Regions from separate parts of the Pedococcus sp. P2_E2 genome, predicted to be linked through region 2. Evidence: predicted binding sites of a transcription regulator. Region 2 holds the regulator's gene; the other holds the start of a gene.
The links. Region 2 encodes LexA, which represses DNA repair genes until DNA is damaged. Its sites were predicted from a motif close to TCGAACANNTGTTCGA; they were not measured.
Positions count from the first base shown of each region.

Region 1: AC1DWR_RS16635 (HNH endonuclease signature motif containing protein) is a predicted target of LexA. The motif match lies at 1,762-1,777, and genes of this name have one in related genera.

Region 1 is NZ_JBFUEM010000007.1:239,394-253,474, reverse strand. It holds gene AC1DWR_RS16645 (NHL domain-containing thioredoxin family protein) at 1-60, shown strand, start outside; gene AC1DWR_RS16640 (hypothetical protein) at 97-348, shown strand; gene AC1DWR_RS16635 (HNH endonuclease signature motif containing protein) at 425-1,747, opposite strand; gene AC1DWR_RS16630 (DUF6458 family protein) at 1,989-2,246, shown strand; gene AC1DWR_RS16625 (acyl-CoA dehydrogenase) at 2,350-4,227, opposite strand; gene AC1DWR_RS16620 (DUF6584 family protein) at 4,412-4,966, shown strand; gene AC1DWR_RS16615 (hypothetical protein) at 5,015-5,206, shown strand; gene AC1DWR_RS16610 (SRPBCC family protein) at 5,262-5,753, shown strand; gene AC1DWR_RS16605 (aminotransferase-like domain-containing protein) at 5,918-7,330, opposite strand; partial or broken gene AC1DWR_RS16600 (DMT family transporter) at 7,329-8,258, shown strand; gene AC1DWR_RS16595 (FMN-binding negative transcriptional regulator) at 8,264-8,887, shown strand; gene AC1DWR_RS16590 (pyridine nucleotide-disulfide oxidoreductase) at 8,909-10,288, opposite strand; gene AC1DWR_RS16585 (MMPL family transporter) at 10,498-12,732, shown strand; gene AC1DWR_RS16580 (hypothetical protein) at 12,970-13,305, opposite strand; gene AC1DWR_RS16575 (DUF3303 domain-containing protein) at 13,877-14,081, shown strand, end outside.
Region 2 is NZ_JBFUEM010000001.1:425,871-439,951, forward strand. It holds gene AC1DWR_RS02015 (ComEC/Rec2 family competence protein) at 1-2,033, shown strand, start outside; gene AC1DWR_RS02020 (LysR family transcriptional regulator) at 2,044-2,973, opposite strand; gene AC1DWR_RS02025 (patatin-like phospholipase family protein) at 3,354-4,637, shown strand; gene AC1DWR_RS02030 (NAD-dependent protein deacetylase) at 4,657-5,556, shown strand; gene AC1DWR_RS02035 (class I SAM-dependent methyltransferase) at 5,563-6,240, opposite strand; gene AC1DWR_RS02040 (N-acetyltransferase family protein) at 6,259-6,798, shown strand; gene AC1DWR_RS02045 (DUF4259 domain-containing protein) at 6,868-7,281, shown strand; gene AC1DWR_RS02050 (hypothetical protein) at 7,257-7,469, opposite strand; gene lexA (transcriptional repressor LexA) at 7,681-8,406, opposite strand; gene AC1DWR_RS02060 (LysM peptidoglycan-binding domain-containing protein) at 8,662-9,060, shown strand; gene AC1DWR_RS02065 (hypothetical protein) at 9,167-9,664, shown strand; gene AC1DWR_RS02070 (winged helix DNA-binding domain-containing protein) at 9,762-10,913, opposite strand; gene AC1DWR_RS02075 (SRPBCC family protein) at 10,961-11,389, shown strand; gene AC1DWR_RS02080 (dihydrofolate reductase family protein) at 11,503-12,102, shown strand; gene AC1DWR_RS02085 (DUF998 domain-containing protein) at 12,219-12,920, shown strand; gene AC1DWR_RS02090 (hypothetical protein) at 12,910-13,743, opposite strand; gene AC1DWR_RS02095 (GNAT family N-acetyltransferase) at 13,823-14,081, opposite strand, start outside.

The DNA.
Region 1 (14,081 bases), on a different contig from region 2:
CCCGTTGTGCTGGTCGACGGCGCCACCACCGAACTGACCCTCGACCTGCGAGGCGTCTGACCTACGAGTGGGCGGGCGCGCGCGTAGCGTTCCCGGTTGGCCCCCAAGATCCTGCCGCAGCGCCTACCCTCGGGTCATCGGTCCGCTCCCGCGCGGGCCGCTGCGAAGGTGGGCGACATGTGGTGGCTGCTTGCAGTGCTGGTCGCGATCGGCGTCCTTGCCTGGGTACTCCAGCGGCGTGGGGCGACGTTCGACGGACAAGACGACCGAGGGGACGCGGGACGCCCGCCCGAATCCTTCAAGATTCCCGGCGCAGGCGGCGGCAACTCAGGCGGCTTCGTCGGCTGAGTCGCGGCCGCGCCAAGCTCCCGCAGGGCCTGCCACACCCCGCGCCGCCGCGCCGCCCCGCTCAACTGTCCTCGCCTCACGTCCGGAGAGCGAAGATGACGGACTTCTTCCCCTGGCCGTCCGTGTCGATCCGGTGTGAGTAGCGGGGGTCGTGGATCCGGCGATGGTGGTATCCGCACACCGGGACTGCCAGCGCCAGATCGGTCCGACCACCGCTTGCCCACGGATCCTCGTGATGGAGCTCTGACCAGGCATAGGGCCGATCGCACCCTGTCGCCGCACAGGTGTCGTAGGTCGTGGCGAGGGCGACCCGCTGCGCCTCGGTGAAGAACCGCTCCTGCCGCCCGAGGTCCAGCGGAACCGATCGTCCACCCAGAACCGCCGGAAGGATGCCGGCATTACAGGCCAGTCGGCGGGCCTCCCCGGCGGAGATGTCGTGGCCGGTGTCAAGGTGGGCGGCTCCGACAGCTGCCTTGAGCTGGTCGTGGTCGATCGTGACGACCACCGTGGCTGCGACCTTGCCGTTGAGTGTGTCGGTGGGGAGGTGCTCGAGCAGCTCGACGAATGCCGTGCCGTAGCGGTGCGCCCAGTCACCCTCTGCCTGGAAGGCCTCCCAGGTGGCCGCTGTGACATCGGCAGGCGTGGCGGCACCCGCAGCTTTGGCCGCCTTGGCAGCCTGCTGGGCGAACCGACGGGGCGATGCGATCTGTTGGACGGTCTTGGCCAGGATCGAAGCCGCAAGAGTCGGCAGCGTGAAGTGGCCGGTCGAGGTGCCGTCGCCGTTGTGGTGCCACGTCAGCCGCGCCTTGGCCAACGCCGCATCTTCCTCGCTGCGCAGCACCTGGTCCTCGTGGGCGTCGACCTCGGCCTGCGAACGCTGCGCGACCGACAGGATCCGCCTGCCCTCCTTGCGCAGGGTGCCCGGGTCGACCAGCTTGGCTCGGCGCACGAGATCTGCCTCGATGGCCGTCCGCTCCTGCGTGCTCAGGCCGTGGGGCAGCTGGGCGGTGGCCGTCGCGATCACCTGGGCGTGCTCGGTGGAGACGTCGCCGGCGGCCAGTGCCTCACGGGTGGCGTCAAGGCCGTTGTCGAGGGCCATCGCGAGCCGCACGTCACGGGCCGCCTGACCGCCCTCGCGCCGCGTGCTGGCCGCCAACCATGCTGACGTGTCGGTGAGCCCGGAGTCGGCGGCGACCTCAGAACGGTCAGCCTCGGCGACGAGTGAGAGCCGAACGGCCTGCAGCCGGGTGATCACCCGGTCGACGTCGCCCAGGGCCGCCGCCGCGGCAGTGCCGCCGCTCACGTCGCCGGTGTGGACCCGATCCAGCAGCTCGTCGATCTCGCGCAGCACTTCGACCGTCCCGAGTGGGGCGGTGAGAAGGCTGGCGGCTGCTGACATGTAGGCAACCATAGTCGAACATCTGTTCGAACACAAGCACAGGCCACAGAGAGACTGGCCAGAAAGGTGGTCAGGTCTCGCGACCGGCTGCCGGAAGGGGTGGCGAGTCGGTGCCGCTCTCCGGCCCCTGTCGCGACGTGGCGGTATGAGAAGAATGCGCCGCGTCACCGCAGGTCAGGAGCTTTTGGCCATTAGAGTTGAGGGAACGGGTGACCAGTGCCCGCAATCCCCAGGAGTGAGCATGTACATCGGAGTCGGCATCTTCCTGATCGTCGTCGGCGCGATCCTGACCTTCGCGCTCAACGCGTCCACCGACGTGGTCAACCTCGGCATGATCGGCTGGATCTGCATGGCTGCAGGCGTGCTGGCCATCCTGCTGTCGCTGATCGTCACCCGCCGCACCACCACGGGCGCCGGCTACTCGTCGCGCCGCGTGAGCCACACCGACCCGGCCACCGGCACCCGTGTCGACGAGGTCGACGTGGACCCGCGCGCCTGACCAACCCCAGAGGCATCACCTGACCGACAACGAAGCGGCACCGGACTGATCCGGTGCCGCTTCGTCGTGCCGGGACCACCCGGCATACCTGCGTGGGAACGGGTCAGAACGCGGACTCGGGGAGGTCCATCAGGGCGTTGTCGGTCGCCTCGGCGATCGCGCGCTCGGCGGTGATCTTGGGCAGGACGTTGCGTGCGAAGAACGACGCGGCAGCGATCTTGCCCTCGTAGAAGTCGCGGTCCTTGGCCGAAACCCCTTCTGCTTCAAGGGCCTTGGCCGCAACCGCTGCCTGGCGAAGCAGGAGCCAGCCGATGACGAGGTCGCCGGCGGACAGCAGCAGGCGTGAGGTGTTCTGGCCGACCTTGTAGAGGTTGGCCAGCTCGCCACCCTCCTGGCGCGGGTCGGACTTCATCAGCTCGCCGACCATGTAGCCGATGATGCCCTGGACGTCCTCGAGGCCCGTCCCGAGCAGCTCGCGCTCGGCGTCGAGCCGTCCGCCACTGGCGCCGAGGTCCTTGGCGAACTCCTGGATCTGCAGGGCCACGTGGGACAGGGCCTGGGCCTTGTCCTTGATGATCTTGCGGAAGAAGAAGTCGAGGCCCTGGATGGCCGTGGTGCCTTCGTAGAGCGTGTCGATCTTGGCGTCGCGGATGTACTGCTCGATCGGGTACTCCTGCAGGAAGCCGGATCCGCCGAGGGTCTGCAGCGACTCGGTCCCGAGGAGGACCCACGCGCGCTCGGAGCCGACGCCCTTGACGATCGGGAGCAGCAGGTCGTTGACCCGGTTGGCGATCTCGGCGGCGGAGCCCTCGGCGAGCTCCTCGGAGCCACTCTCGAGGAACGCCTGGTGCACGATGTCCTGCTGGGTCGCGGTGTACATCACGAGCGCGCGCAGCCCCTCGGCATACGCCTTCTGCGTCATCAGCGAGCGGCGCACGTCGGGGTGGTGCGTGATGGTCACGCGGGGCGCGGCCTTGTCGTTCATCTGCGTGAGGTCGGCGCCTTGGACGCGCTCCTTGGCGTAGTCGCGAGCGTTGAGGTAGGCGGTCGACAACGTCGAGATCGCCTTGGTACCCACCAGCATTCGCGCGTGCTCGATGACGCGGAACATCTGCGCGATGCCGTCGTGGGTGTCGCCGAGCAGGGTGCCGACGGCCGGCTCCTTGTCGCCGAAGGTGATCTCGCAGGTCGTCGAGACCTTGAGGCCCATCTTGTGCTCGAGGTTGGTGACGTTGGCGCCGTTGCGCTCGCCGAGCTCACCGGTCTCGAGGTCGATGTGGAACTTCGGGACGATGAACAGCGACAGTCCCTTGGTGCCCTCGCCTGCGCCCTCGGGGCGGGCCAGCACGAAGTGGATGACGTTGTCGGTCATGTCGGACTCACCGGAGGTGATGAACCGCTTGACGCCGGTGACGTTCCAGGTGCCGTCGGCGTTCTCGCTGGCCTTGGTGCGGCCGGCGCCGACGTCGGAACCGGCGTCGGGCTCGGTCAGCACCATCGTGCAGTGCCAGCCCTTGTCGACGATCCAGTGGGCGAGCTTCTTCTGCTCGTCGTTGCCGAGGATGTAGAGCAGGTTGGCGAACGAGTAGGAGGCGGCGAACATCGCGATCGCCGGGTTGGCGCCGAGGACCATCTCGTTCATGGCCCACTTCAGGCTCGGCGGGGCGACGGTGCCGTCGAGCTCGCGCGGGACGTCGATGTTCCAGAAGCCGGAGTCGACGTAGGCCTGGTAGCTCTTCTTGAACGACTCGGGCATGGTCACCGAGTAGGTCTTGGGGTCGTAGACCGGAGGGTTGCGGTCGGCGTCGGCGAACGACTCGGCCAGCTCGTTCTCGGCCAGCCGCGCGACCTCCTTCAGCATCTCCTTGGCGGTGTCTGCATCGACATCGGCATAGGGGCCGGTGCCCAGGACGTCGCCGCGGCCGAAGACCTCGAAGAGGTTGAACTCCAGGTCGCGCAGGTTGCTCTTGTAGTGGCCCATGTCGGGGAACCCTCCGAGTGGTGACTTGTGGTCGACCGGCCCGTACCGGCCGGTAACTTCCATGATTCTACCGGTGGGTAACAATTGCAACCCCTCTGTGGGATTCCCCACCAAACGGATGACGTATGCCGCGTGCCCCCGATGACGCGGGCGCGCGGGGGAGGGCACGGCATACTCACGTGGTGTGACCGAGGAACCCCAGACGCAGCCTTCGAGCCAGCCGAGCAACGCGGTCCAGCGTGCTCGGGCCGACCTCGACGCCGGACGGGAGTGGAAGGCGCGCGAGCGCCTCGTCGGACACCTGGCGGGGGAGTTCGACGCCGAGGCGCTGGAGCTGCTGGGCGAGGTCAACTACGCGATGCGTGACCTGCCGGCGGCGGGGGCCGCCTGGTTCGGCACGGCCCGACGCGGCAAGGACGTGGACGAGGCGGTCGAGGCGTGGCGGGAACAGCACGGCGACCACTTCGGCCAGATGTGGAGCAGCCTGCCGCGGTCGGTACGGGAGCGGGAGGGCAACAAGCGGGTCGACGCGCTGCGGCGACGGGCTGAGCAGGCCAAGACGCCAACCACCGCGACCAGCTCGCCGCCGCCCCCGGGTGCGGACGCGGCGCCCGGCTCGAGCGCCGGAGAGGGTGGCCCGGATGCTGCGACGATCATCGCGGTGGCACTGGCAGGGTTGTTCGTGGTGTGCGCCGTCATCGGCCTCGTGACCCTCCTGGGCTGGATGGTCCCCGGCTGAACGGCGTGGGTCCACCCGCCTGTCGGTGGCTCCTGTCACTCTCGACGCATGGACAACACCTCGGATGTGCTGCTGTTGCACGCGGTCCAGGCCTGGTGTGACGAGTGCCAGGGCGAGCGGATCCTCGTGCCCGTGATCGACGACCTGCCGGGCGGCTTCTGCTGCACGGTCTGCGACACGGCGGTCTTCTCGGCGCTCGACGACCTGCCTGCCGTCGCCGCCCTGCGCCGTTCCGCCTGACCCGCGCGAGGCCCGCCAGATGGGGGGACGCGGTCCTAGGCTGCGCGGGCGCCGGATGCGTACGCTTGTGGGTGTCGGCGTCGTCGTCGGCGCGGAGGTGGATCGCGTGGGCGAGCTGGAGCACTCCGTCTGGATCAAGTCAACACCTGAGCAGGTGTGGCACACCTATGTCGACCCCACCCGCATTCCGCAGTGGCAGACTGGAAAGCCGTCCATCGGGGAGCTGCAGGGTGGCCATGGCGAGCCCGGCTCCACGTACGTCTCGAGGCGTGGCCCGCTGTCCGCGCGCACGACGGTGCTGCGCGCCGACGCACCCCACGAACTGGTCACGAGGACTGACGCCTACTTCGGCCTGCAGCTCGAGGTGACCTCACGCCTCAGCGGGCGATCGGGTGGCACCGACCTGCAGCTCCACGTTTCCACACAGTGGCGCCGCCGGCTCGGTCCTGTCGGCAAGGTCATTGAGCTGGCGATCCTGAGCCCTACTGAGGCTCGCAAGGAGCTGGCAAACCTGAAGTCCCTCGTCGAGCGGCAGGCCCCGGCCTGATCGCCGCCTTGGTGCGCCGTGAGGCCACCGTTGCTGGTGCCGGTCTCGAACTGGTTGCGATAGCGCCCGTCGCGCGCCATGGCCAGCAGGATCGGTATGCCGCGGTGCTGGCGGTCAGGGTGGAAGTTCAGCGTCACGCGCAGGCCCGGTTCACGTGGTTCCCGCTAGGCGCGGAGCCGCTCGAGGGCCGCGCCCAGGATCCGCGCGCCCTCGGGGAAGGCTCCGGGATTGGGCCCGGTGTAGTTCAGTCGCAGGTAGGCCCCCGCCGGCTCGGCGGGGAACCACTCTGTCCCCGGGGCGACGAGGACGCCGTCGCGCAGGCAGTCCGCCGCGAGCCTCTCGAGGTCCGTCCCGTCGGGGAGGCGTACCCAGAGGTTCAGGCCACCCGTCGGCACGTGCTCGACGTGGGCCTGCGGGACGTGCTCGCGAAGGCTGTCGAGGAGGAGGTCGCGTCGGGCTCGGAGCTGTTCGCGGACGCTGCGCAGGTGCGTCTGCCACGCGGGCTGGGTCACGACATCCAGAGCTGCCGCCTGGAGGAGGCCGCTGACGTACATCGAGTCGGCTCCGCGGTCCGCGAGGATGCGTTCGCGCGCCGGTCCGCGAGCGATGACGGCGGCGATGCGCAGGGCCGGCGACACGCTCTTGGTCAACGAGCGCAGGTAGATCACGTGACCCGAATCATCATGCGCCGCAACGGGTCTGGGCGTCGTGGTGATGCCGAAGTCGTGGGCCCAGTCGTCCTCGACCAGGAACGCGCCGTGGTCGCGGACGACGTCGAGCACCTGTTCCGCGCGTTCGGTCGACCACTGGGCGCCGGTGGGGTTCGCGTAGTTGGGCTGCGCGTAGAACACCCGGGCGCCGCTCTCCTCGAAGGCCCGCGCGAGCTCGTCGGGGTCGGGGCCGTCGGGGCCTGACGGCACCGGGACGACGCGCACCCCGGCCTGGGCGGCGGCGCTGATGGCACCCCAGTAGGTGGGCGACTCCATGAGCACCGGCTGTCCGCCGGCCACCAGGGCGCGGAACACCGAGCTGAGTCCGCTCTGGCTCCCCGGCAGCACGACGACATCGCTCGCGGCGGGTGGCGTGACCCCCACGGGGCTTGCGGCGCCCAGCTCGTGCGCGAACCACGACTGCAGGGCGGGGAGCCCGGCCGCCGGTGGGCGCGAGGTCGCCGTGTCCCCACGCACCGCCCTGGTCAGGGCCGATCGCACGAGCCGCTCGGGCAGCAGCTCGCGCTCGGGGTAGCCGGAGTGCAGGGCAATGACGTCGTTGGGCGCGCTCCGCATCGCGGTGGAGACGGCCTGGCCGCGTGACTGGGGTGCTCGCAGGGCCGCCGTCTGCCAGCCGTAGTCCGACGGGCGTGCCGTGCGGACCGCTCGGACGAACGTCCCGACGCCGGGGCGGGTCTCGACGAGTCCCTGGGTCGTGAGCTCGCGCAGGGCCTTCTGGACGGTGACCGGGCTGGCTTGGTGCTGGGTGACCAGGAGCCGCGTCGAGGGCAGGCGCGCACCGGGTGGAGCGCTCGCGATCCAGTCGCGCAGTGTTGCCACGATCCGGGAACTGCTATCGTTGTCCATGACGCAACATAGTAGCGCTACCCTGATTCGTGACACGGCGGTATCCGCGACGCCACTGGCCGGGATGCTGTGGGGACTGGTCGGGGTAGCAGCCTTCTCGTTCACCGTGCCGTTCACGCGGGTGGCCGTCGGCGGCCTGTCGCCGTTGTTCATCGGATCGGGTCGCGCCGTGGTCGCGGCAGTGCTGGCCGGATCGGCACTGGCCCTGACCCGCCAACGTATGCCGCGTGGTCGCCAGTGGGCGCGGCTCGCGGTGGTCGGCGGCGGGGTGGTCGTCGGCTTCCCGCTGCTGACGTCCTTCGCCCTGACGACAGCGCCCGCGAGCCACGGAGCCGTCGTCATCGCGCTGCTGCCGGCTGCCACCGCGACGATGGCCGTGCTCCGCGGTCACGAACGCCCGCCGGTCGCCTTCTGGGTCATCGCCCTGGTGGGGGCGGTCGCGGCGATGGGCTTCGCGTCGGCCCAGTGGGGCGGCCTCGGGCACCTGCGGTGGTCGGACCTGCTCTTCTTCGGCGCCGTGGTGGCTGCGGCAGTCGGCTATGCCGAAGGTGGCCTGCTGGCGCGGGAGCTCGGTGCGTGGTAGACGGTCTCGTGGGCGCTCGTGCTGTGCTCGCCGCTGATGGTGTTCCTGGCAGGGCTGTCCGCGTCGCACCAGCCTCCGTCCGCGACTGCGACGCAGTGGGCGGCGTTCGCCTACCTCGGTGTGGTCAGCATGTTCCTCGGCTTCTTCGCCTGGTACCACGGCCTGGCCATCGGCCCGATGGCCCAGGTGAGCCAGGTCCAGCTCGTCCAGCCGGTGCTCTCGATCGCCTGGGCGGGACTGCTGCTGGGGGAGGACCTGACCTGGGTCACGATCGTCGGCGGGCTGGTCGTCGTCCTGTGCGCGGGTGCTGCCGTCCGGGTGCGGCTCGGCGCGGAGGGAGACTGACGCCCATGTACGTGCCGCACTTCAACGCCCTGGACGACGTCGTGGCCATCCGCCGGATGGTCGAGGAGATCGGCTCGGCGCAGCTGGTCTCGATTGGTCCGGACGGCTACCCGCTGGCGACCCTGCTCCCGATCGTGTGGCGCGGTGACACCGTCATCGCCCACCTGGCGCGGGCGAACCCGCACTGGAGGTCCATCGGCGCAGACGAACCCGTCCTACTGGTCGTGACCGGTCCGCAGGCCTACATCTCTCCTTCCTGGTACGCCAGCAAGGCCGAGCACGGCAGGGTCGTGCCCACGTGGAACTACTCGGTCGTGCAGATCAGCGGGCGGGCGACGGTGCACGACGACGCCGACTGGGTCCGCGGGGCGGTGGACGAGCTCGTCGAGCGGCACGAGGGCCATCGTGCGGCGCCGTGGCGCAGTGCCGATGCGCCGGAGAAATACATCCAGGGGCAGCTGCGCGCGATCGTCGGAGTGGAGATCTCGGTCGAACGGGTCGAGGCGAAGGCCAAGCTCAGCCAGAACCGTTCGGCAGCGGACCGGGCAGGAGTGGTGGACGGGTTGCTGCACGAAGACTCTCGCGAGGCTGATGCCGTGGCCGGCCAGATGCGGGCGTTGGGGTCCTAGCCTGCCTGACCTCACCTCACCTCAGCCGTTGGCTCCCATCAGCGCGGCGAACCCCGCCAGCCCGGGACCGGTGTGGGTGGCCAGGCGTTCACGCGCGTCATCCAGTGCTGCCGACTCGGGGTGTCCGGGCGGGATGCGCGCCGGGTTGAGCGCGACCTGGTTGGACCACTCCTTGATGTCGGGCTCGGCCATGAAGGACATGGCGGCCCGCGTGCCCAGGACGTTCATCTTCGCCCACTCCGCCATCGAGTTGCCGTACGGCGTCGGCGGGCAGAGCCGGTTCTTCTCCTCGTCGTCATGCCGGGTCGCCTCGACGTACCCGACCAGGGCCGCACCGAAGCACGGGAAGCCGGCCCGGATCGCCTGCAGGGTGATGCCTTCGGGACGCCAGACGGGGACGAGCGGGGGGTACTTCAGCCCGTCCGCCGCACAGTGCACGACGAGGGCGTCCTCCGCGACGGCGACCGATCCGTCGGCGAAGGAGAGCTTCCCCCGGTCGACGGTCTTGAGGTGCCCCCGTCGCACGACGTTCTCGAGCGTGCGTAGCTGCTCGAGCTCCCACGTGGCCAGGGTCGGGGCCTTGGCCATCGTCGGCAGAACCGTCCGGTCGACCCGCAGCATGATGCCGGCCTCCTCGAGGCGGAGGAACAGGTCGTCGAGCGAAGTCGCCTGGGACGCTGCCCGCATCGTGTCGGCGGCCATGCCGAGGAAGATCGTGGGGTTCGGCTGGACCACGGCCCGGTTGATCATCCACGGGTCGCGGGGCCGCACCCAGCAGATCGCGTCGGGGTCGACGCCGCGCGACAGCAGCCAGATGCAGGCGTCGGTCGCGGTCTTGCCCGACCCGGCGACGACGTACTGGCTCGGTGCCTCCTCCAGCCGGGCGAGGCTGTTGACCGGCACGACCCTGGCGTCGTCCGCGGCGTCGAAGGGCGCCGGCTTCTCGGCAGGGATGCTGGGGGCCAGGTAGGCGGCGTTGACGATGCGGCACCCCTCGGACACCTCGAACCGCTCACCCGAGATCCGCGAGACGACCCCCCGGTCAGCCAGGTACTCGCAGTTGGGGAAGAACTCGACCTTGCCGGACTCCACCATCCGGTCGAGCATCCGCGCGTAGTAGGCGCAGATCTCCGACTGGGACGCTCGCTCCTGAAGACCCTCCTCGGGACCACGCTGCTGCAGCTGGCCTCCCCCGAGCAGGGTCGACGCGACGCCGTAGAAGGCAGAGGACTGGTGCAGGCGCACGAAGGGGTACGCCTCGAGCCAGTGCCCACTGACCCCATGGCGACGGTCGACCAGGGCCACGCGGACGTCGGCATGGTCGATGAGCGCGTCCGTGAATGCCATCCCCATGGCACCGGCCCCCACGACGAGATAGTCAGCGTCGATAGTGCGCATCATGAATCCACGCTGCCACGCTCCCGGTCGGCGCGTCTATGGACCGCTTGGGGGGTATGCCGCGCGAGGCGCGCCGTCGCGACGTGCACCGTCGCGACGCGGCATACCCAGAATTGGCCCCAGCGTGGGCCTGCCACCTCCCGAGGCACGCCCCGGGATGTGGCAGGCCCTGAAATGGGATAGTCCTTTCTCCATACACGGAAGGCTGATCAATGAGGTCGTGGCGCAAGTCCGAGGCCGGCTCGTTCGCCAGGATCTACGCCTGGCTGGTGGTCAGGCTCCGCTGGTTCGTCGTGCTGGGGTGGGCAGCCGGCGCGATCGCGGCCGCCGTCTGGCTCCCGGCAACCACCCCCAACGCGGATCTGGGCGGGTTCGCACCGCCCAACAGCAGAGCCATCGCGACGGAGACCACGTCGGCCAAGGCCTTCGGGTTCCCCATCCTGTCGCGCACGATGCTGGTCCAACGCGACGAGCACGGCCTGACCCAGGCCGCGCAGCAGCGAGCACTGGAGCGCGCGGTCGGCGTGGCCCAGCGCACGATTGGTGACGTCGGCCCCATCGTGGCCGTCGTGCCCATCGCCAACACGCAGGGCGCCTTCCCGTCGTCGTCGGAGCAGGGCACCACGGCGCTGAGCTACGTCTTCACCAAGCCGGGCACGACCTTCGGCGCGGAGGTCGCCGCTGCCGGCGCGTTCGGTCGAGAGCACGTCAACCAGCCCGATGACCACCTCGTCGGGGTGACGGGCACCGTCCCCGCCCAGCTTGCGCAGTCGAAGATCCTCTACGACCACCTGCTGCTGCTCGAGGGCGCCACCCTCGTGGCGGTCATCGGGATCGTCGCCCTCAAGTTCCGCTCGGTCGTCGCCCCGCTCGTCGCGCTGGTGACGGCCGCGGCGTCGTACTTCCTGGCCGTGCGCATCACCAACTACGCCGGCGGGTTCGTGGAGGGCGGGGCGCCCGAGGAGCTCAAACCACTGGTGCTCGCCCTGGTGCTGGGCATCGTGACGGACTACGCCATCTTCTACCTCTCCAGCATGCGCACCGGCCTCGAAGACGGCCTCGACAAGCTGACGGCGGCCAAGGCCTCGGCCGCGCAGACCGGCCGGATCGTCCTGGTGGCGGGGATCGCGGTGGCGGCGGGCAGTGCCGCGATGCTGGTGGCGAAGTCGGGCTTCTTCCGCGCCTTCGGACCCGTGCTCTCGCTGTCGGTACTGTCCGCCGTGGTCGTCTCGCTGACCCTGTTGCCGGCACTCATGGCGATCTTTGGTCACGCCCTGTTCTGGCCGACCCGACCCAAGCGGAGCCGCACTCTCCCCGTGGCGCGCGCCGCCGCCCGGGTGCTGACTGTCAGGGTGGTGGCGCTCGTCCTCGGAGGAGCCTGTGTGCTCGGGCTCGCGGCCCTCTCCGCCGACGTGGGGCGCCTGCACCTGGGCGTGTCCTTCGTCGCCTCGCTCCCCGCTGACAGCGAGCCGCACGCGGCCGCGCAGGCCGCCTCCTCGGGGTTCGCGCCCGGCATCGTCGCGCCGACCGAGCTCCTGCTGCAAGGCCGCGGCGTCGGCACCGACCGGGACAAGCTCACCCGCCTCGGTCAGGAGCTGGACAAACAGCCGGGGGTAGCCGGCGTCCTCAGTCCCAACGCGCTGCCCGACGAAGTCGTGCGAGGCGCGCTGGTGACCAAGAGTGGCGATGCCGCTCGCCTCCTCGTGATCCTCGACCACGACCCGCTTGGCCCGACGGCGATCCACGACCTCAACCGCCTGTCGGCAGCCATGCCCGGCATGCTGCAGCGGGCGGGGCTGGAGGGAGCCCGCTACGGCGTGGCAGGGGACACGGCCGTGGCCAGCGAGCTCGTGGCGGCGACCAACGCCGACCTCCAGCGGATCGCGATCGCGGTGCTGCTCGTCAACCTGGTCCTGCTGATGGTGTTCCTGCGTGCCATCGTGGCACCGGTCCTCCTCCTCGGCTGCAGCGTGCTTGCCCTCGCCGCTTCGCTGGGGTGTCTGACGCTGGTCTTCCAGGACAGGCTGGGCCACGAGGGCGTGGCGTTCTACGTACCGTTCGCCGCCTCCGTCCTGCTGCTGTCGCTCGGGTCCGACTACAACATCTACGGGGTCGGCCACGTCTGGACCCGGGCCAACCACACGACGCTGCGCAAGGCGATCGCGGAGCGGATCCCGGAGACGTCGGGCGCCATCACGGCAGCCGGCATCACCCTCGCGGCGAGCTTCGGGATGCTTGCGCTGATCCCGCTGCGGCAGTTCCGAGAGCTGGCGTTCGTCATGGGGCTGGGCGTGCTCATCGACGCCCTGGTCGTGCGGACGATCCTGGTGCCGGCGCTCCTCACGCTGCTGGGCGACTTCAGCGCGTGGCCGCGAAAGCTCCGCGGGGCCGAGGTCGCTCAACAGACCGCAGACGACGAGCAGCGGGCCGTCGAAGCGAGCCGCTAGCGAGGCCTCTGCCCTCGGCCGTCGTCGAGAAAGACACCGTCGAACACGTTGCAGTCCTTACCGGTCGCATCCGTGACCGGCGGGTCGGTGTAGCCGTCCGGGCCGCAGACGCGGGGCCAGGCGCTCGGTGGCACGTACTGCCCTGCCCAGTGCGTCACCGAGATGTCGACCTGCTCCGTGGGCTGACGCGCGGCACCGTTCCGTCGGCAACTCTCCAGGATCCGAGAATCGAGATCATCAGGAGGCCGACTGTCGGGGCAGGGCATCCTCGCCGTTCAGGTGCACGAGGACCACGACAGCCAGCGCGAACAGAGGGATCACCAGCGTCCACATGGTCGCGAGAATCCCGGCGAGGCATCCCGCCGTGACGAGGCCGCGGGCCAACCTCGGTCGCCCAAGGGGAGCCAGCGTTCCGAGCAGGATCAGTGCGCCACCACCGACCAGGGATCCAAACCAGAAGGGGATCCCTCCGTCACCGGTGACCACGGCGCGAGTCGTCTCCGCGATCCCCGCGACGATGTACAGACCTCCAAGCGAAACCGCAAGGACGTCCGTGAGCCTGCGCCGGGTCATGGCCCATTGTCTGACCGGCGGCCCCGCGCGACAACATCCTCATCCAGCCCAAGAGTCAGCGGCCTCGCGGGCTACGGATCGATGGATGGGTTGAGCCTGGGGTCCCTGCCCTGCACCTTCGGCGGCAGCGAGAATCGCGTGCTGCTGTGTCGCGCGCGGAACAGACGGGCGCCCCGAGGGCCCTGACACTCGGACCATGAGGCTGAGACAGAAGGTCGGATGCGCGATTCATGGTCACCTGTGGGAGTACCGAGAGCTCGACGACTGGATCGTGTCCACCTGCCAGCGCTGCGGAACCGTCTTTGACCTTCCGGCCAGCGCGTACACGGAGGGAAAGCGGACCACGGGTGGCGACCCCGGTCGGGGCATACCTGGCGCCTGGATCGGGTTCATCCAGGACTTCGGATCCGGCGACTGTGGGGGTGGCGGTGGCGGCGATTGCTGACCGCACGGTGCAGGAGCCGGTGACCGCCCAGTGCGGGGCGCCGCGCAGTCGTCGTCTCCAGTGACATCGGCGCCAACCCGGTCCACCATGGAGTCTCCAACTGGAGCGGGTGCATGAGGAGGATCAGTGCTGTTCCACATCACGCAGGTTCACAGTCCTGAGCTTTGCCCCAGAGACGAGGGCGGCTCCAACTCGCTGTATGACGCCAGTGTCGAGGGGGTCACGCTGATCGGTCGCTACGGCGCGAACGCCCAGCACACGCTCTTCCTGGTCGTCGAGGCCGAGGACGTCAATGCTGTCCACAAGTTCCTCTGGCCTGGGTTCAAGCGCT
Region 2 (14,081 bases):
ATCCCGTGGTCGTCGGTGGCCGCCGTCTCGACGGCGCGACCGTGAGCCTCACGCTGCGCGTCGACGAGGTCACGGGACGAGGCCGCGTTGCGCGGGTGTCGACACCGGTCCTCGTGATGGGTGACCAGCGCTGGGAGGCTGTGCGCTGGCACGAGCGGGTGCGGGTCCAAGGCATCCTGCTCGCGGCCGAACCAGGGGACGACGTCGTCGCGGTCCTGCGACCCCGGGGCACGCCTCGTTCGCTCGCTGCGCCCGGCCTGGTCGCCAGGGCGGCCGAACACCTGCGGTCGGGAATGCGTGAGGCGGCAGCCCCGCTGCCCCCCGATGCGCGTGGCCTGTTGCCTGCACTCGTCATCGGGGACACCAGCCACACGCCACAGGACCTCACCGACGCCATGCTCGCGACCGGTATGACCCACCTTTCCGCCGTATCGGGCAGCAACGTCGCCATCGTCCTCGCATGCGCTCTCGGCGGCGCGTCGCTGGCTGGCGTGCGACGTCGCTGGCGCCCGCTGGTGGCGGTTCTGGTGCTGGCCGGCTTCGTCGTCCTCGCCCGGCCGGAGCCCAGCGTCATCCGGGCCGCGACGATGGGGACCATCGGGCTGATCGGGCTGAGCCGGTCGAGACGAGCGGCCGGCATACCGGTCCTGTCTGCGGCGGTGGTCGTCCTGCTCGTCGTCGACCCCTGGCTCAGCCGGTCCTACGGTTTCGCCCTCTCGACCCTCGCCACCCTGGGGCTCCTGCTCTTCACCCGCAGCTGGGGAGAAGCCATCGGGCGCCGGCTCCCGGGCCGCATCCACGGATGGGGGCCTGCGATGGCCATTCCCGTTGCGGCACAGGCGATGTGCGCCCCGGTGGTCGTGCTGATCCAAGGCTCGGTGTCGGTCGTCGGCGTGCTGGCCAACCTGCTCGCTGCTCCGCTGGTCGCCCCCGCGACCGTCACCGGGGTGGCTGCCGCGACCGTGGCCCCGATCTGGCCGTTCGGGGCGAGGATCCTGTGCTGGGTCGGGGCGGTGCCGGCACTGGGGATCGCCCGAGTCGCCCGTACCTGTGCCACCGTCCCCGGCGGCACCCTGCCGTGGCCGGACGGTGCGGCTGGAGCGATCCTGCTGACGGTCCTGACCGTCTTCGTCCTCCTCAGCGGCACGTGGTGGACCCACCGCGTCAGGCTCCACCCGGTCATCGCCACCAGCGTGTGCCTGCTCGTGCTCGCGGCAGCGGCCCCGACCTCGGCGGTCACCTGGCCCCCACCCGGCTGGCGCCTCGTGGCCTGCGACGTCGGGCAGGGCGACGGGCTCGTGCTGGCCACGACTCCCGGTCACGCGGTGCTCGTGGATGCTGGGCCGGACCCCGTCGCGATCAACTCCTGCCTGCGCCGTCTCGACATATCAGTGCTGGATTCGGTTGTCCTGAGCCATTTTCACGCCGACCACGTCGACGGGCTCCCCGGTGCGTTGGCGGGCCGCGAGGTCCGTGAGATCCTCGCCAGCCCGGTGCATGAACCGCCCTACCAGTGGACGGAGGTGCAGGCGTGGGCCCGGGCGCGCGGCATACCCATCCGTGACCTCTATGCCGGCGACCACCTGGCCTGGACGGGAGTCACGGCAGACGTGTGGTGGCCGGCCCGACGGATCGCGTCGGGTTCCGTGCCGAACAACGCCAGCGTGGTGCTGGCTGTGCGGTCCGGCCCAGTCGACCTCTTGCTCCTCGGCGACGTGGAGCGCGAAGGGGCCCACGCGGTGCTCCTCGAGCTGCGGCGCAGCTCGTCGATGTCGGCACAGGCGTCACGCTTCGACGTCGTGAAGGTGGCCCACCACGGCTCCGGAAACCTCGACGAGGGCCTCATGGAGTCGGTCCGCGCGCCGGTCGCGGTGATCAGTGTGGGCAAGGACAACGACTACGGTCACCCATCACCCAAGGCCCTGGAGGTGTTGCGACACAACGGGTATGCCGTCTACCGCACCGACCAGCGCGGGGACGTCGCCGTGGTTTCGCAGGGGGACGACGTGGCGGTCACCTGGCGCCGCCGATGAGCAAGCTGGATCAGGTGCTTGCGAGGACGCGGGGCTTGGCCTTCGCGGCTTCGACGAGGGCCTCGATGGTGGCCTGGACGGCCGGGACGCGCTGCAGGTCGGCGGTGGTGACCACGCTGATGGACCGGCGCGAGGCCGGGTTGATCGGCAAGGTGACGACATCGTGGTGGTGGGCCGTCCGCAGGATGAGGTCGGGGATGAGCGCCACGCCCAGGCCTTCCGCGACCAGCCCGAGCACGGCAACGTAGTCCTCGGTCTCGAACCCGACGTGGGGGGAGAACCCGGCCGTCGCGCACATCTGCAGGAGGTGGCCACGGCACCGCGGGCACCCCGCGATCCAGTTCTCCTGGGCCAGGGCGGACAGGTCCACCACGTCGAGCGTCGCGAGCGGGTGTTCGCGGGGGAGAGCGAGACGGACCTCGTCGTCGAGGAGCTTGTGGGTCACGAAGAGCTCCATGTCCTCCTCTCCGCGGCCGACGTCGGTGCCCTCGTAGGCGAAGGCCACCGCGAGGTCGCACTCGCCGGCCTTGAGCGCAGCGAGCGACTCGGGGGGTTCGGCCTCGGTGAAGGTGACCTGGACGTCCGGGAACCGCTTCTTCACGAGGGCGAGCGCGCGCGGGACGAGGGTGGCCGAGCTGGACGGGAAGGCCATCAGGCGGACCCGCCCGGCGCGCAGGCCCGCAATCGCGGCGACCTCCTCCTCGGCGGCATCGAGGGCGGACAGCACGCCAACGGCGTGGCGCGCCAGCACCTGGCCGGCCTCGGTCAGGCGTACGTTGCGGCCGACTCGTTCGACCAACACGGTGCCGGTGCGCTGCTCGAGGCGGCGCACCATCTGCGAGATCGCCGGTTGGGAGTAGCCGAGGGACAGCGCAGCCCCGGTGAAGCTGCCCTCGTCGGCGATGGCCTTCATGACACGGAGACCTGCGGCGTCGATCATGGATGAAGCATAACTGCTCGTTATCAAGATGGTTAGTTGTTGATGGCATCGTGATGGATGATGCCGGCCCAGGGCGACCCGCCACCTGCGACTTGTTGCCGGCTGGTGGTCACGGGAGCCGCGTTTGGGGGGTCTGGTGACGATCTGCCGGCAACAGGTGAGGGCGCCCCGCGACTTGTTGCCGGCTGGTGGTCACGGGGGACGCGTTTGGGGGGTCTCGTAACGATCTGCCGGCAACAAGTCGCCGAGCCCTGCGACTTGTTGCGTTGTCGTGGTCACGGGAGCCGCGTTTGGGGGGTCTGGTGACGATCTGCCGGCAACAAGTCGCCGAGCCCTGCCGACGGGCGGGTGTCCCCGGCCTCTGCTTTCATCGGTCCACGATGAAGCCTGAGCCCACCAGCACCACGCACGCCGACGAGCGCGCAGCCACCGAGAGCGACGCGCTCGAACCCAGCGACACGGCATACGCGGAGGTGGGCGCGGCGACGCATCGGACAGGCGTGGCGCTCTGCCTGTCCGGTGGCGGCTACCGCGCCGCCCTGTTCCACCTCGGTGCCGTTCGCCGGCTCAACGAGCTCGGCGTGCTGTCGCAGCTCACCACCATCAGTGGGGTGTCCGGCGGCTCGATCGTGGCCAACCTGCTCGCCGACCCCGAGCTCCGGTTCCCGGCGGCGGGCGGCATCGTCGAGGGTTTCGAGGAGTGCGTGGCCATGCCCCTCCAGCGGCTCGCCTCCCGCAACGTCCGGACGCCGGCGTTGCTGTCCAGGGTCACGCCGTGGAAGTGGTTCGACCCCGACGCGGCCGTCCGGGCGCTGGCCGACGAACTCGCCGAAGTCGTCCGCTGGTGGTCGAAACCGTTGCGCGACAACGACACTGGTGGTCCGGGAGTCGTGACTGGCGCGACCGAGATCGGCTACGGCGTCGACTGGGTGTTCGAGGGCCCGACCGCCCACCGTCCCCACGGGCGGGTGGGGGACTACCGCCTGGGGTATGCCGCGCCGCCGGCCGGGCTGCGGATCGCCGACATCGTGGCGGCCTCCTGCGCCTTCCCGCCGTTCTTCGCGCCGATGGTGGTGGACGGGCTCACGATGCACCTCACCGGGGGACACCGCGGCCTCGAGTCGGAGCAGGAGCGCGCCTCGATCATGCGGCGCATCCGGCTGACCGACGGCGGGATCTACGACAACCTCGGGCTCGAGCCGGTCTGGAAGCGGCACGCCACGGTCCTGGTCAGTGATGGCGGGGGAGTCTTCCGCGCACGCACGGAGCGGACCGTCGTCGGCCGCACGCTGCGCATCCTCGGCATCGCCACCAACGGCGGGCAGTCGGTCCGCAGTCGGTGGCTCCAGGCCAGCTATGCGCGAGGCGTCCTCCGCGGCACGTCGTGGGCGCTCGACACGGTCGTCGACGGCTCCTACCCCCGCGAGACGACTGAGCTGGTCAACGCCGTCCGCACCGACCTCGATGCCTTCAGCCCAGCGGAGCAGCAGATCCTCGAACGCCACGGCTACCTCGTGGCGGACGCCCAGGTCCGGGCGCACTCCCCAGAGCTCGTCACCCGCGACAGCCCGGCGGCCCCGCCGCACGACGAGGTGGCCGATCCCGGGGTGGCGAGTGCTGCCCTGGTCGACTCGGCGAAGCGCCGACTCCTCGGCAGGTCCTGACCCGACGTACCCTTGCCGCGTGACGCAGACCGCCGCCGAGACCGACCAACCGGCCACATGCGGCCAGGTGGCCATGGCCGACCAGTTGGCCGCGGTCGCCGACCAGCTGGCCGCGGTCGCCGCCCTGCTGGAGCGCGGCAACGTCCTCGTCCTGACCGGCGCCGGCATCTCGACCGACTCGGGCATCCCCGATTACCGGGGCCCGGACGGCACGCGCCGCGTGACGCCCATGCAGTACGCCGAGTTCCTGGGGTCCTCCGAGGCGAGGCAGCGCTACTGGGCGCGCAGCTATGTGGGGTGGCAACGGTTCAACCGGGCCGAGCCCAACTCGGGCCACGAGGCCGTGGCGAGGCTCCAGGGCCGCGGGCTGGTCGGCCCGGTCATCACCCAGAACGTCGACGGCCTGCACCAGCGCGCCGGCGCCACCGACGTCGAGGAGCTGCACGGGTCGCTGGCGCGGGTCGTCTGCCTGACCTGTGGCGACCGCACCTCCCGCTGGGACCTCGACGACCGGATGCGCGAGGCCAATCCCACCTACACGGTGACCAGCGACGAGATCCGTCCGGACGGCGACATCGTCCTCAACGACGTCGACGTGGCCGCCTTCCGGACACCCCTGTGCCTGGTCTGCGGTCACGACACGCTCAAGCCAGACGTCGTGTTCTTCGGCGAGTCCGTGCCGAAACCGTTGGTGGAGAAGTGTTTTCGCCTCACGGAGCAGGCCAGCGCGGTGGTCGTCCTGGGCTCCAGCCTCAAGGTCATGAGCGGCTACCGGTTCGTCCGCCGTGCGGCAGCGCTCGACATCCCGGTCGCGATCATCACTCGCGGACCGACCCGAGGCGACGGCGAGGCCACCGTGCAGCTCGACGCGCCACTCGCCCCGACCCTCGAGGAACTGCTCAGCCGGCTGGCCGCCTGACGAACCTCACGCCGGTCGCCGGGCTATCAGCACCACGTCGATCGCGTCGCCCTGCTCGGTGGGCCGCACGTACTCCTCGCAGCGCTCGACCTGAAGGTCCCCGGCCGCCGCCCGCAGCTGCTCCGGTGTGTGCAGCAGCGCTGGGTCGGACGGGCCGCCGACCCCTTCGGTGAGGTTGCGCAGGCCGTGGCCGACGACCACCAGCGCACCGCCCGGCGTCAGCCACGTCCGGGTGCGCGAGACCACGTCCGAGGGCAGGTGGAGGTACGACACGAGGACGAGGTCGAAGAGGAATAGGGGCGCCGGGTGCCAGGACCGGGCGTCCGCCACCACCCAGTCGATCCGGAGCCCGCGACTGGAGGCCTCCTTCTCGCCCTTGGCCAGCCCCACCGCCGAGAAGTCGACCGCCGTGACCCGCCAGCCCTTCGAGGCCAGCCACACGGCGTGTCGGCCCTCGCCGGCGCCGAGGTCGAGGGCGCGACCGGGCGGCCAGGCGCCCACGATCCTTTCCACCTCGGCGTTGGGCGTCGCGCTCCAGACGTGCTCGTGGGCGGCATACCGCTCGTCCCACAAGGCCTGTCGGTCCGTCGGCCCACCGCGGTCGGGGTCGGGCAGCTTCGCCGCCGCAGCCGAGTCATGCGTCCCGTGGCTGTGGTCGTGGCGGTGGCCGTGCTCGTCGCTCATCCCCCTAGCATCGCCGATATGAGCAGGAATGCCCCGGACAGCGGCCGCGCAATCGTCGTCCGTGATGCGACGCAGGCGGACCTCCCCGCGATGGCCGCCATCTACGACGAGCAGGTCCGCACCTCGCTGGCGACCTTCGACACCGAACCCCGCGGCGCGGCATACCTCGGTGAGAAGCTCGCCGCCACCAGTGCGGGCAACGTCGGCAACGTCGTCCTCGTCGCCTGCACGGACGAGCAGCTGCTCGGGTACGCGTTCTCCGGCCCCTTCCGCCCGCGGCCGGCCTACGACGGCACCAAGGAGGTGTCGGTCTACCTCGCGGAGGGCGCCCGCGGTCTCGGCCTCGGACGGACCCTGTATGCCGCGCTGCTGGCGCGGCTGGACGCCGCCCCCGAGGTGCACACCCAGGTGGCCGTGATCGCGCTGCCGAACGACGCCAGCGTGGCGCTGCACGTCGCGTGCGGCTTCGAGCGGGTGGGAGTGCTTCGCGAGGTCGGACACAAGTTCGGTCGTTACGTCGACACGGCCTGGTACCAACGGATGACTCCGCACGAGTAGGACTGGCGTGTCGCTGCGTCTCTTGGCACCCTCGAAGGAGCATCGTTCGCACGCTGTGGAGGTTGGGAGATGGGCGCCACCGGAGCCGGGCCGTTCGAGAACGACGACGCGCTCGACCTGCTCGACGAGCTCGAGGAGTCCGAGCACGACGTACGACGCAAACGGGTCGAGGCGGCCCTCGACCAAGTGGTCCGCGCGCGGGGGTACATCGAGGCGCCGACCATGTCGCAGGCGGTGGCGGCAGCGGTGCTCGTGGCTGCCTGCGACGACTTCGAATCCGTCGTGGGAGAACGCAATGTGCCCTGGTGGGTCGACGAGGAACCCATCGAGGTGGACGAACAGCTGGAGGAGCTCGCCACGCGGGCACTGCACCGGGCGATGCAGTCAGACGACAACGAGCTGTGGGAGCTGTGGGCCGAGGGTGACGGCGGCGAACGCTTCGCCACCAAGATCACGCACTACCTCGACGCGCTGGGTGACTGAGCGGGGGAATGGGCGGGGGACTGGGCGGGGAGCTGACCCTGTGCCCGACAGATCCCGAGAGCCGCGTCGATCTGGTCCAGGTTCAGCTGCGAGCAGGCGTGGCTCGCGGCGTCGATCAGGTCCGCGAGCAGTTCGATCTCGGACCCCAGCACCTGGTCGGTGAGATCGGGGTCGGGTTGGGCCTCCATGTGTAGAGAACGCTCCTGCGAGTCGCCTGTTACGGGGCACGTGACGCACACGGGCCCGCGAGGTCCGCTTCGGTCCGTTCGGGCGAATGAGCCATCAGCCGAACGGATGATGGGTCGACTCGTGCCGGCCCCACTATGCGCCTGCACGCACGTGTGCCGCGGCGCGCACGAGGCGCTCCGCGGCACACGTCGCCGGACCTGAGGGTCGAGCTCAGACCCGACGAAGCACCGCCGTGACCTTGCCGAGGATCGTGGCGTGGTCTCCGTCGATGGGGTCGAAGGCGGCGTTGTGCGGCATCAGCCACACCTTGCCGTCCTTGCGCTTGAAGGTCTTGACGGTGGCCTCGTTGTCGAGCATCGCCGCGACGATGTCTCCGTTGTCGGCCGTGGGCTGCTGGCGGACGACGACCCAGTCGCCGTCGCAGATCGCTGCCTCGATCATCGAGTCGCCGACGACCTGGAGGAGGAACAGCTGGCCCTCGCCGACGATCTGCCGGGGGAGCGGGAAGACGTCCTCGACGGTTTCCTCGGCGAGGATGGGCACACCGGCGGCGATGCGCCCGAGCACGGGCACGTAGGTCGCAGCCGGGCGCTGGTCACCAGACCCGGTCTCGTCGTAGGTCGCCGTCTCGTCCTCGGCGGAGGCGCCGCCGCGGTAGCCCCGCATGTCGGCGGGGGAGTCGGGCGAGACCACCTCGATGGCGCGCGGCCGGTTGGGATCGCGGCGCAGGAAGCCCTTGCGCTCGAGGGTGGAGAGCTGGTGGGCGACCGAGCTGGGAGAGGTGAGGCCGACCGCTTCGCCGATCTCGCGCAGGCTCGGCGGGTAGCCGCGCCGGTCGACCGAGTTGCGGATCACCTCGAGCACCCGTCGCTGCCGGACGGTGAGCCCGTCACCGCGATCGCGGTCGGGCAGTTCCTTGACGTTGTCGTCGCTCATGCCGCTTCCTCACTTGAGCAGTTTCGGGTGCAGGTGCAGGTCAGGTGCCGTATGCCGGGTGCTCGCGGAGCCGTTGTCAGTGCCCTCTGATGTGCTTGCGGCATGAACACAGCGTATGGCCTTCGAACGCCTGTGCCAAACATGTGTTCGACGCGTGTCTTGATTGATTCGAACATGCGTGCTAGAAATCAGTCAAGCAGTTCTTCGCACATCCGTTCGAGGAACGCAGCAGAGCACGTCACGATGGAGGACCTGATGAGTGCAGCAGTCGCTTGGGACGTCGCCCCCGCACCGGTGCGGGTCCCCGTTCGCCCGGCTCGCCCCCGCCTGGTCTCGGTGCCCACCGGCCCAGAGGTCGCCCTCGCTCCCGCCGCCCCGCTGCGCCTGACCCGTGCAGCCCGGCTCGCGATCACGCTCACCGTCGTGGTGACGGCCGTGGCCCTGGCGATCGCCGTGTTCTCCGGTGGCGCGTCCGCCACCGTGATCGACCACTCCACCACGGTGCAGTCCGGTCAGACCCTGTCGCAGATCGCGGTCGAGCAGCTCCCGCAGCTGTCCATGGCCGAGGCGGTCGCCCAGATCCAGGTCGCCAACGACCTGACCGACAGCAACGTCCACGCCGGTCAGACGCTGCTCATCCCCGCCGTCGGCTGAGACCCGCCAGCTGCCGACTGAGCGCGTCGGTCGAGTGGCCTACGCATTTCGCGCTACGCGATAACCACGATGCGCTGGGCGCGAACCTCGTAGGACCGTGGTCGGCATGCACACCACCACACGGATGGCGGCCGTCCTGGCCGCAGCTGCCGGAGCAGTGACCTTCTCGGTCCTCCCGGCCACCGCCGCGGCGGGAACTCCCACCTCGTTCACCGTCGACACCCAGTTCGTGGACGGGCCCAGCGACATCACGGCCGCGACTGGTCCGCTCTCGTCCTGCACCCAGGTCACCGACCTCGAGAACGCCGCCGACCTGCGGACCCACAACCAGCTCGTCTTCAGCGGGGTCAAGCAGCTCACCTGTGGCACGGCGACGGTGACCGTCGGCTACCAGGCCTTCATCACCCTCCCCGCGTTCCAGAACCCGAACGTGCTCCCTGAAGGCGGCGGCTACCGGACCTTCGGGGACTGGTGGGTCATCGACTCGACCCTGCCCGGCGTGAGCTCGGGCGGCGGCAAGCTGGCGGGCGACAACCGCACGTGCACGCTGGATGCCGGTTCAGTCGGCTGCATCACCGACACCTTCCGGGGCTTCGCCTCCTAGACCCCGCGCCGCCACTTCTGTGACGTGATCCTGCCGATCACGAACTGACGCACCCTCGAGGGGACAGGGGCGCGGGGGACGGTGGCGGGCCGACCGCTCAGCGGTCGGCCCGCTTCGGCCTGCGTGCTGGGTGGCCGAGCTCGCCGCCCCAGAGGTGCGGGGTGCCCTCGTTCTCGACCAGGGACAGGTCGCGTCCGAGGAAGCCAGCGAGGCGCTGGGCCGCCACCCTGACCTGGGTGCGCCCGCGGGTCGAGACCTCAGGAGCGAGGTGCACCTCGACCTGCACGGCGTCGGGTCGCACGGTCCGTTTCCAGAGCCCGACGTTGGTGCCGTCGAGCACCACGCTCGCCCAGAACGGGTCGGTGTGTTCGGCATAGGGGTGGCCCGGCAGCGCTGAGAAGTTCACCTGCGGATAGGTCAGCACCGCCTCGTCATAGGTCGGGAAGAGGTAGGCCGCCGGGGCGCCTCGACTGACCCGTCGCACCTGCGTGGGGTCGAACCAGTGCGGGATGCCGTCGATCTCCACTTCCTCCAGGTGGTCGCCGAGCTGCGCGAGCGCTGCCTTGGTGTCGCTGACCGTCATGGTGGCCCACCGGGTGAAGTCCTTGACCGAGGCAGGCCCGTGGCCGCTGAAGAACCGTCGGACCAGCTCCACGACAGCCTCGTCCCGGCTGCGTTCGGGTGTCGGCGCGATGACCTCGTCGACCAGGGCGTACGAGTGGTGGACACCCTTCATCGGCCCTGAGCAGACCAGGCCGCGCATCTCCGCGACGATGAGCAGGTGGCCGAGCTGTTCGCCGGGCTTGATGGGTGAACCGCGCTCGACGAACGCCTCACCGAGCTCGGGTCGAGTGAGGAAGTTCTTGTCCTGCAACAGGTTTGCGAGCAGCTCGAACCCGTCGCCGAGCCGCTTGGCCTCGTCGAGACCAAGCTGGCGGTGCCGCGCTCCCATGCTCGACAGCACGCGCGGCGAGGTGAGGGCGAGGATCCAGCGCAGGTCCTCGGGAGCGACGAAGTGCCACGTCGGCCGCAGGATGTGGGTGCGCAGGAAGGCGCCGGCGTCGAACTCACGCTGCACCGCGGCATACCGGTCCTTGCGGGAGCGCATGGCGAGCGAGAAGAAGGCGTGGTCGCGCTCCTGGCTCTGCACACAGGTGAGCAGTCGCACGACGTCGGCGGCGCGGGGCAGCGGCGCCGAGCTGAGCCGCTGGGTGGCCAGCCGCTGGGCGAGGACGCTCGCGTGATCCATGGCGTCATCCTCTCGAATACCGCCGACAGGTGCGCGACCATGGAGGGGTGGAGCAGAGCACGACGGTCGACATCGCCGCCCCGCCGGAAAGGGTCTGGGAGGTGCTCACGGACGTCGAGCACTGGTCGGACTGGACCGCCTCGGTGCGCTGGGTTCGCCGCCTCGAGGACGGCCCGTTGCGGACGGGCTCGGCGGCCAAGATCAGCCAGCCCAAGGTCCCGACGGTGGACTGGGTCGTGACCGAGTTCGACCCGGGGCGGATGTTCACGTGGGTGTCGGCCGGCCCGGGGGCGCTCACCACGGCGAGGCACTCGGTGGAGGCACTCCCCGGCGGTGGCAGCAGGGTCCGGCTCTCGGTGGAGCAGAGTGGGATCGTGGGTTCGCTGGTCGGGCGGCTCTACCACGGGCTCACCGAGCGCTACCTCGCGATGGAGTCGGCGGGGCTCAAGGCGCAGTGCGAGGGCGGGCCCGCCTGAGGGACCGATGAGTTCGTGGACCGTTGCCGGTCGGTACTGCTGACAGGAACACCAGGAGACACGAACACCGGGCCGACGCCGACCGTGGGCGCGGACCACGGAAGGCGGCAGTCATGGGCAAGGTCATCGCGGGGATCACGACGTCGGTCGACGGTTACGTCACCGGGCCGGACGACGGCCCGGACAAGGGGCTCGGTGAGGGTGGCGAGCGGCTGCACTACTGGGTGTTCGGCGGGCCGTGGACCTATGCCGAGGAGCCGACCGGCCAGATGGGGGAGGTCGACAAGGCGTGGATGGACGAGGCCATGGCCAACTTCGGCGCGGTGGTCGGAGGGCGCGCGACCTACGAGGCCGCCGGGCACTGGGGTGACCAGAACCCTTGGGACGTGCCGTTCTTCATCGTCACGCACCGACCGGAGGACCAGCCCGAGGGCGACGCGTTCACGTTCGTCGACGGTCTGGCCGAGGCCGTCGACCAGGCGCGGGCCGTCGCAGGGGACAAGGACGTGCACGTGATGGGCGGCGCCGACGTGATCCGGCAGGCCCTGGCCGCTGGGCTCGTCGACGACCTGTCGATCATCGTGGCCCCGGTCATCCTGGGCGGCGGCAAGCGGTTGTTCGACGGCTTCGAGCAGGACATCGAGCTGACCCACAAGGGCGTCCGGCAGAGCGAGTACGCCACCTTCATCGACTACAGCGTGAACAAGGGCTAGATGGGTGGATCGACCCATCCAGGTGAGTGCGCGAGTGGGCGGATCGGCCGACGCGGGATGAGGCGGGCCCTTCGTAGCGTCGAGGGCATGAGCACCCACCCGACCAGGAGGCAGCCATGACCACCTCGATCTCCCCACACAAGGAAATCGCCACCGCCACCGGTGGCGCCACCCACGCCGGCACGGCAGACCTGCACTGGCCTGCCCTCGCCGGCATCACGGGCCCGATCCTGTTCACCTCGGTCTTCCTCGTCCAGCAGCTGGCCCGCCACGACACCTACGACTGGGTCAGCGAACCAGTGAGCAACCTCGAGGCCGGACCGCACGGCTGGGTCCAGCAGGCGAACTTCGTCGTGTTCGGCGTCCTCATGGCGGCGTTCGCCTGGGGGATGCACCGCGGTGTCGCTCGGAGTCGGCTGAGCCGGCTGGGCCCGGCCCTCCTCGGGCTGTGCAGCGTCGGACTGTTCATCGCCGCGGCCTTCCCCATCGAGCAGGACGCCCAAGGCGTCGCCTACGACCCCGGGCACCACTTCGTCGGCGGCGTGACCTTCTTCCTCAGCTCAGGGCTGGCGCTGCTCGCCCTGTCGCACGGACTTCGGGCCGATCCGCGGTGGGGCACAGTGCTGCACCGCTGGACCCTCGTCGCGGGGCTGCTGGCGTTGGTCGGGTTCGTGACGCTCGGCGTCTTCGCGATCCCCGAGGATGCCCCACTGCACGGGTATGCCGGGTTGGCCCAGCGCGTCGTCATCCTCACCGTGACGTTCCCCTGCCTGGTCGCCCTGGCGCTGAGGTTGCGGAGCAACGACCTCAGGTACTGACTCCCCGCAGCTGGACGTCCGCGGCATACCCGCCGAGCTGTGCGGTGAGCTTGGCCGTCGCGGTGCCGGGGCCGGCCGGCGTCCAGGTCACGGTCACGGAGACCGCGTCGCCGGGGGCGATGGCGCCCTCGGTCTCGAGCTGGGCGACGAACCCGGCCGTGGACGGCTCCACCACGAGGGAGCCCGCCGCAATGCCGAGCGCGTCCTTGCTGCCGTTGAACAGGTGGACGGTGCTGCCCACTGGGTTGGTGCCCGTCGTGGTCAGGTCGAGGCTGCGAGGCACGAAGGCGACGATGTCCTTGGTCGTCGCCGCGCCCGGACCGAGGATGACGTCGGCGACGCGTTCGATGAGGTGCCGGAAGGTCTCCTCGCGGAAGCCGATGACGAACGCGATCACGGCCAGGATGGCGATGCCCGGCCCGTCGTAGGCCACGGGCACCGCGGCCGCCGAGTCGCCACTGGCGGGCGTCGTGGGGGAGGCGGTCACGCTCTTGATGAGCAGCACGACGATCAGCACGCCGATGGTGCCGCACACGCCGCCGAGCAGCGGGCGGGCGAGGTGCCACAGGTAGTAGTCGGGGTCCCAGTTGTGGGCGTGCTTGACGATGCCGACGAGGCTGATCGTCGCCCCGCCCAGCGCCCCTGCCCACGGCACCCACAGGGGCACGACCGACTGGAACGAGAACGACCAGTAGAGCCGGCTCGGCTCCGGGTCCTTGGAGTAGATCAGCACGGCGACGAGCAGCGCCGCCATCGAGATCACGTTGACGGCGAAGAAGATGCCGGGCCGTCGGCGCCAGTCGTCCTCGGGAATCGTGGCCATGCTCCGACGATCCTCCGTGCCTTTGCGGACGACATCGTCCGTTTGCACGAAGGTGCCACGTGTGGCGCGCAGCCGGCAGTCAGGAGAGGGGGCGGCGCATGACCAGACGTGGCAGCTTGCTGGCGACCGCGTCGGTGGTCCCGACGACCGCGAACCCCGCCTTCTCGAACATGTGACGAGTCCCGACGAACGCCATCGTGAGGTCCATCCGCTGGTCGCCGGGATCGACCGGGTGGGCCTCGACGGCGGGCGCGCCGTTCGCCGCGGCATACGCCACGGCACCCTCGATGAGGTGCTCCGTCACGCCACGCCTGCGGAACCCCGAACGCACCACGACG